DNA from 2 places in the Kocuria sp. GQ42 genome. Region 1 is predicted to be linked to the other one. Evidence: riboswitches for the same ligand, from Rfam matches in the RefSeq annotation. Region 1 holds a riboswitch; the other holds the start of a gene.
What was found. Region 1 has a riboswitch for S-adenosylmethionine ahead of AC6CH6_RS07340 (bifunctional o-acetylhomoserine/o-acetylserine sulfhydrylase). Riboswitches for the same ligand answer to the same signal wherever they lie in the genome.
Positions count from the first base shown of each region.

Region 2: it holds a riboswitch for S-adenosylmethionine, as region 1 does, so the genes downstream of both, AC6CH6_RS15370 (cobalamin-independent methionine synthase II family protein) here and AC6CH6_RS07340 (bifunctional o-acetylhomoserine/o-acetylserine sulfhydrylase) in region 1, are expected to answer to the same signal.

Region 1 is NZ_JCAXEN010000002.1:413,445-417,225, forward strand. It holds gene AC6CH6_RS07325 (S9 family peptidase) at 1-44, opposite strand, end outside; gene AC6CH6_RS07330 (CPBP family intramembrane glutamic endopeptidase) at 158-937, shown strand; gene AC6CH6_RS07335 (VOC family protein) at 961-1,599, opposite strand; SAM riboswitch class IV at 1,742-1,857, shown strand; gene AC6CH6_RS07340 (bifunctional o-acetylhomoserine/o-acetylserine sulfhydrylase) at 1,934-3,346, shown strand; gene metX (homoserine O-acetyltransferase MetX) at 3,343-3,781, shown strand, end outside.
Region 2 is NZ_JCAXEN010000007.1:262,173-265,953, forward strand. It holds gene AC6CH6_RS15360 (IclR family transcriptional regulator) at 1-383, shown strand, start outside; gene AC6CH6_RS15365 (3-hydroxybutyrate dehydrogenase) at 460-1,224, opposite strand; SAM riboswitch class I at 1,418-1,521, shown strand; gene AC6CH6_RS15370 (cobalamin-independent methionine synthase II family protein) at 1,535-2,737, shown strand; gene AC6CH6_RS15375 (cobalamin-independent methionine synthase II family protein) at 2,778-3,781, shown strand, end outside.

The DNA of each region.
Region 1 (3,781 bases):
CGCTCGACGGGCTGCTGGCGGATCTGCGGGGGAAGGACAGTCATGGTCCCCATCCTAGGGAAGACGTCCCGGGTGGGGAGGAGCGGTCCGGACGGGCCCGGGGGCGCCCGGCGCGGGGTGCGCGGGGCGGCCGGCGGGCCGGTGCCAGAATGGCCGCATGAGCACCCCAGCCCACCTCGCCCCGCGACCGCCCGCCTTCGGCTCCACCCGCGCCGACCTGTGGCTGCAGGTGCTCCTGGTGCTCGGGGTGTCCCTGGGCGCCTCGGCCCTCTGGGCGGTGCTGTCCCTCGCCGAGCACCTGGCGCGCGGACCGCTCTCCGAGGCGCAGGCCACGATGAACCCGCCGCTGAGCCCGCAGCCCCTCATCGACCTGCTGCGCCAGCTCACCGGGATCGCCCTGGACCTGGTGCCGGTGCTGCTCGCGCTCTACCTGCTCGCCGGCTCCGCCGGAGCGCTGGGCACGGTCCGCCGGCGGATCGGCCTCGACGCCCGGATGCCCCTCCCGGACCTGGGCCTCGGCACCGTGCTCTTCCTGCTCATGGGCCTGGGCACGCTGGCGCTCTACGGCGCCGGCCGGGCCCTGGGCGTCACCGCGGAGGTGACCACGTCCGGGCTCGCAGCGCACTGGTGGACGGTGCCCGTGCTGCTGCTCTCGGCCGTGCGCCACGCCCTGGTCGAGGAGGTCGTCGTGGTCGCGTTCCTGACCGACCGGCTGACCCGCATCGGGTGGAGCTGGCCGGTGGTGCTGGTGGTCACGGCCCTGTTCCGCGGCAGCTACCACCTCTACCAGGGGATCGGGCCCTTCCTCGGCAACGTGGTGATGGGCCTCGTCTTCGCGGAGCTCTACCGGCGCACCGGCCGGGTGACGCCCCTCGTCGTCGCGCACTTCCTGCTGGACGCCGTCGGCTTCCTCGGGGCCGCCCGGCTGCTGGGCTGAGCCCCGCCCCACGGTGCCCGGGCTCAGATGGTGACGGCGCCGTCCGGGGTGCTGAACGTGACGGAGAGCACCCCGGGGGTGCCGTCCGGATAGCGCCAGTCGACCTCGAGGTCCTCGAGCGCGGTCTCGACGGGGGCGCCCAGCCACTCGGTGACCCGCTCCGGGGCTCCGGCGATGGCCATCCCCGCGAGCCCGACGTCCGTGATCCGCGCCTGGGACGGGTGCATCTCCGGGGCGGAGTCGAAGTGGATCATGAACGGCAGCTGCGGATCGGCGATCAGGCCCTTGACACCGATCTGGTGCCACTCCAGGCACCGGCCGTCCGGGAACACCCGGTGGCCGGGCACGGAGCGGCGCCCCAGGCGCTGCTCGAAGGGGGCGAGGTCCTCGACCTCCACGACCCAGCCCAGCCAGCCGCCGCCGGCGGCGGACCGCGCGCGCACGGCCTGCCCGAAGGGCGCCTTCTCCGCCGCCGGGTGCTGGAGGACCTCGACGACCTCCACGTACTGGTGGTTCGTGAGCGGCAGGATCATGTTGCGGGTGCCGAAGCGGGGGTGCACCCCGCCCTTGACCGGTTCGATCCCGAGCTGGTCGGCGATGCGCTCGGTGGTGGCCTCCAGGCCCTCCGGGCGGCAGGCGTAGGACACGTGGTCGACTCTCATGGGCACATCGTGGCACCCTGTGAGTTTCGTCTCCAAATCGGTCCGCGACGCGCCGGGCACCGTGCGGGCGACACCCCTGCCGGAGCGTCACGCCCGGCCCCGGCTTGACGCCGCGCGGCCCTGATCCGGAGAATGCTGTCCAGGTCATGAGCGCCAGCGTCCAAGCCCCAGCTAGCTGGCCGGCAACCCTCCACCGCGGTGGGGTGCCCTGGGTGAAGACCAGGCTCCTCGCGACCGGCGAGCGAGCAAGCGCGGGTCCCCGGCGCCCGGCCGTTCCCGGCCGCACCGCCTCGGCCGGGACGGGACCCCTGAGATCCACAAGGAGTCCCACGGCATGTCCGATCTCCCCGCCTCCAGCACCGACGCCTCCGCCGCCCGCACCGACGTGGCCGCGGCCGAGCGCCCCACCCCCGAGAACCCCGGGGGCTGGGCCTTCGAGACCCGGCAGATCCACGCGGGGCAGAGCCCCGACCCGGTCACCGGCTCCCGCGCCCTGCCGATCCACCAGACCACGTCCTTCGTCTTCCCCGACGCCCAGGCCGCCGCCGACCGCTTCGCGCTCGCCGAGCTCGGCCCGATCTACACGCGGATCGGCAACCCGACCACGGAGGTCGTGGAGAACCGGATCGCCGCCCTGGAGGGCGGCGTGGGTGCCCTCATGCTCAGCGCGGGGCAGTCGGCGACGACGTTCGCCGTGCTCAACGTCGCCGGCGCGGGCGACCACCTCGTGGCCAGCCCCAGCCTGTACGGCGGGACCTACAACCTCTTCAAGTTCACGCTGCCCAAGCTCGGCATCGAGACCACCTTCGTCTCCGACCCCGACGATCCCGAGGCGTGGCGGCGGGCGGTCCGGCCGAACACGAAGGCCTTCTTCGCCGAGACGATCCCGAACCCGCGCAACGACGTCCTCGACATCGAGACGGTCTCCGGGATCGCCCACGACCACGAGGTCCCGCTCATCGTGGACAACACCGTGGCGACCCCCTACCTCATCCAGCCCCTGCGCTGGGGCGCGGACGTCGTGGTGCACTCGGCCACCAAGTTCCTCGGCGGGCACGGCACCGCCATCGGCGGCGTGATCGTGGACTCCGGGGCCTTCGACTACGGCCGCTACCCGGATCGCTTCCCCGGCTTCAACCAGCCGGACGAGTCCTACGGCGGTCTCGTCTACGCCGAGGCCCTGGGCGCCGAGGGGCCCTTCGGCGTCAACCTGTCCTACATCCTCAAGGCCAGGGTGCAGCTGCTGCGCGACCTCGGCTCGGCGATCTCCCCGTTCAACGCGTTCCTCATCGAGCAGGGCATCGAGACGCTGTCCCTGCGGATGGAGCGGCACGTGGCCAACGCCGGGACGGTGGCCCGCTGGCTCGAGGCCCGCGAGGACGTGCGCTCGGTGTCCTGGGCCGGGCTGGAGTCCTCCCCGTGGCACGAGCGGGCGCAGAAGTACGCGCCCCGGGGCGCCGGGTCGATCCTGGGCTTCGTCCTCGACGGCGGCCGGGAGGCCGGGGCCGCCTTCGTGGACGCCCTGACCCTGCACTCGAACGTCGCCAACATCGGCGACGTGCGCTCCCTGGTGATCCACCCCGCGTCCACCACGCACAGCCAGCTCCTGCCCGAGGAGCAGCTGGCCGCCGGCGTGGAGCCCGGCTTCGTGCGCCTGTCCGTGGGCCTGGAGCACATCGACGACATCCTGGCGGACCTGGAGCAGGGCTTCGCCGCGGCCGCGGCCGCGCAGGGAGGACAGGAGTGACCGTGACGGTCGTGAGGGGCTCCGGCGCCGGGACCGCCGTCCGCGAGGACGGCGTGCCGCGGATCGCCGGGATCGGCGAGCTCGAGCTCGAGTCGGGCTTCCGGCTGCCCGACGTCCGGATCGCCTACGAGACGTGGGGGACGCTCGCCCCGGACGCCTCCAACGCGGTGCTCGTCGAGCACGCCCTCACCGGGGACACCCACGTGGCGGCCGGCCGGGCCCGCCCCGGCGCCCCCGAGGCCGAGCGGCGCGCGGCCGAGAGCGGCGGCTGGTGGGAGGGCCTGATCGGCCCCGGCGCCGCCATCGACACGGACCGGTGGTTCGTGGTCTGCACCAACATCGTGGGCGGCTGCTACGGGTCCACGGGCCCGGCGACCCCCGCGCCGCCGAGCGTGGACCCCGAGGGCCGCCCCTGGGGCTCCCGCTTCCCGCTCA
Region 2 (3,781 bases), on a different contig from region 1:
TCCTCTACGAGGGGCTGCGACTGCCGCTCGGCGTGGCCTCGGCGGGGCTGGCGGTCCTGGCCCACCTCCCGGACGCGGAGGTGGACCGGGTCCTCGCGGCCACGGCCGGGGCCCGCGCCGAGTGGGGCCCGCTGCACACGCCCGAGCGGATCCGGGAGCTGCTCGCGGACGTCCGGCGGGAGGGCTTCGCCGTGAACCCGGGGCTGATCGTCGAGGGCAGCTGGGGCATGGCCGCCGCGGTCTTCGACGCGACGGGCGCGCCGGTCTACGCGCTGAGCCTCACGGGCATCGAGCCCCGGTTCAGCGGCGAGCGCCGGCAGCTCCTGGGCCGGGCCCTGCTCACGGAGGCCCACCGGCTCTCCCGGGAGCTGGGTCACCGCTGAGCGGCCCGGACCGCCCGGCGGGCCGTCCGGCCGCCGGACGCGGCGCCGCAGTGCGCCGCCGCGGCTCGGGGCGGGCTCAGCGCGCCGTCCAGCCGCCGTCCATCGTGTAGGAGGCCCCGGTGACCATGGACGCGTGCGGTCCGGCCAGCCACGCGACCAGGCTGCCGACGTCCTCCGGGTCCACGAGCTTCTTGATCGGCGTCTCGCCGAGCATGATCCGCTCCACCACCTCGGACTCGGGGATCCCGTGCACCCTCGCCTGGTCGGCGATCTGCTTCTCGACGAGCGGGGTGCGCACGTAGCCGGGGTTGATGCAGTTGCTCGTCACCCCGTGCGCCGCGCCCTCCACCGCGACGGTCTTGGACAGCCCCTCCAGGCCGTGCTTCGCCGAGACGTAGGCGCTCTTGTAGGGGGACGCCCGCAGCCCGTGCACGGAGGAGACGTTGATGACGCGCCCCCAGCCCCGCTCGTACATGTGCGGCAGCGCGGCGCGCACCAGCAGGAACGGGGACTCCAGCATCAGCACCAGGATCCGGTGGAAGTCCGCGGGGTCGAACTCCTGGAGGGGGGCGACCTTCTGGATGCCGGCGTTGTTGACCAGCACGTCGACCTCGAGGCTCAGCTCGGCGAGCGCCGCGGTGTCGAGCAGGTCGACGGCCCACGCGCGGCCGCCGAGTTCGTCCGCGACGCACTGCGCCCCGGCCTCGTCGACGTCGGCCACGACCACGTGCGCGCCGGAGCCGGCGAGGGCCCGCGCGGCGGCCAGGCCGATGCCGCTCGCGCCACCGGTGACGAGCGCCGTGCGGCCCTCGAGGTCCTGCTGCTGGGGCGTCTGGGACATGGGGGTCCTTCCTCTGGTCCGTCGTGCCCGCGGGGTGAGGGGGCACGGATCACCGCCACGGTATGTGATCCAGGCCATGTTCGCGAAGGACAGCTCCTCCCGGGAGTGCGCGCCGGGTCGCGTCACACGGCGTCATGTCCGTCATCCGGGCGCCGAATGGCGCAGCGCGCACGGGTGCGCTTGGATGACAGGGTCACCATCCAGAGCGGCCGAGAGATCTGGCTCGACGACGCCGCAGCAACCCGGGCGACGGCATCCCCGTCCCGCCTCCGGTGCTACCGCCAGGACCGATGGAAAGGACGCACGACCCATGCTGCGAAGCGCCGACCGCATCCGCACGACCCACGCCGGATCCCTCCCGCGCACCCCGGCACTGCTCGAGGCCAACCGGGCGAAGGGCGCCGTCCCGGGGGCGGAGTACGACCGGCTCCTGCAGGACTCGGTGGTCGACGTGGTCCGCCGGCAGGCCGAGCTCGGGATCGACGTGGTCAACGACGGCGAGTACGGCCACGTCATGGCCGCGGAGGTCGACTACGGCGCGTGGTGGCACTACATCTTCGCCCGGATCTCGGGCCTGACCCCCGGCGACGTGGACCTGTGGGAGCAGGAGCCGCAGCGCTCCTCGCCGGGCAGGGTGGTCCTGACGAGCTTCGGGGACCGCCGGGACCGCCGGCTGTTCCACGAGGCGTACACGGACCCCGCCTCGGGCATCACCACGGGCAAGCAGGCGCCGTTCCCCAGGATCACCGGGAAGCTGGAGTACACGGGCCACGCGGCGCTGGAGGCGGACATCCGCAACCTCAAGGCCGGGCTGCAGGCCACGGGCGCGAGCGAGGGCTACCTCGCCGCGCTGTCCCCGGGCTCGTGCGCCCGGCTGGAGAACACCCACTACGCGGACGAGGACGAGGTGCTGACCGCCTGCGCCGAGGTGATGCGCGAGGAGTACCGGGCGATCACCGACGCCGGGCTGATCGTGCAGATCGACGACCCCTCCATCGCGGAGAACTGGGACCAGGTCAACCCCGAGCCCGGCGTGGAGGACTACCTCGCGTTCACCCGCAAGCGGGTCGAGGCCCTCAACTACGCCCTCGAGGGCATCCCGGAGGAGCAGGTCCGCTTCCACCTGTGCTGGGGCTCCTGGCACGGCCCGCACACCACGGACCTCGGGTTCGAGCACCTGGTGGAGCTCATGCTCTCCATCAGGGCCGGCGGCTACAGCTTCGAGGCCGCCAACGCCCGGCACGAGCACGAGTGGAAGGTCTGGCAGGACCACGAGCTGCCCGAGGGCAAGGTCATCATCCCGGGGATCGTCTCCCACGCCACGAACGTGGTGGAGCACCCGGAGCTGGTGGCCGACCGGATCGAGCGCTTCGCCCGCCAGGTGGGCCGCGAGAACGTCACCGCCTCGACCGACTGCGGCCTGGGCGGGCGGATCCACCCGCAGATCGCCGCGGCGAAGCTCGAGGCCCTCGCCCGCGGGGCCGAGCTCGCCTCCCGCCGGCTCTGGTCCTGACCGGCCCCCGACCTTCCCGCAGATCCTCAGGAGGACACGCATGACCATGCAGAACACCGACCACGTGCAGACCACCCACGTGGGCTCCCTGCCGCGCACCGCGCGGCTGCTCGAGGCCAACCGGCGGCACGCCGAGGGCGCCATCACGTTCGAGCAGCTCACCGGCGAGCTCGCCGTGGGCGTCGAGGACGTGGTGCGCCGGCAGCGCGAGATCGGCGTGGACGTCGTCAACGACGGCGAGTACGGGCACACCATGTCCAGCGCGGTCGACTACGGCGCCTGGTGGAACTACTCCTTCTCCCGCCTCGGCGGGCTCACCCCGACCGACGAGGACCGCTGGGCGTCCACGGAGAAGAGGCGATCCTCGCCCGGCCACATCGTGCTCACGAGCTTCCCGGACCGCCGGGACCGCGAGCGCTTCCGGGAGGCGTACGAGGACCCGTCGTCGGGCATCCTCACCGGGCGCTCCTCGACCACGCAGCCCAAGATCACCGGGCCGCTGACCTACACCGGCCAGGAGGCGGTGGCCTCGGACGTCCGCAACCTCAGGGCGGCCATGGCGGCCACCGGGGCGCGGACCGGATTCGTGGCCGCCCTCTCCCCCGGCTCCGCGGCGCGCGTGACCAACGAGTACTACAAGACCGACGAGGAGCTCGTCTACGCGTGCGCCGACGCGATGCGCGAGGAGTACCTGGCGATCACGGACGCCGGGCTGATCGTGCAGATCGACGACCCGTCCATCGCGGAGTCCTGGGACCAGATCAACCCCGAGCCCACGGTCGAGGACTACCTGGCGTTCACGCGGCTGCGCGTCGAGGCGCTCAACCACGCGCTGCGGGGGATCCCCGAGGAGCAGGTCCGCTTCCACCTGTGCTGGGGCTCCTGGCACGGCCCGCACACCACGGACCTCGAGCTGAAGCACCTCGTGGACCTGATGCTGACCATCAACGCCGGCGGCTACACCTTCGAGGGCGCCTCCGCCCGGCACGCCCACGAGTGGAAGGTCTGGAAGGACCACGCGCTGCCCGAGGGCCGCGTGATCAT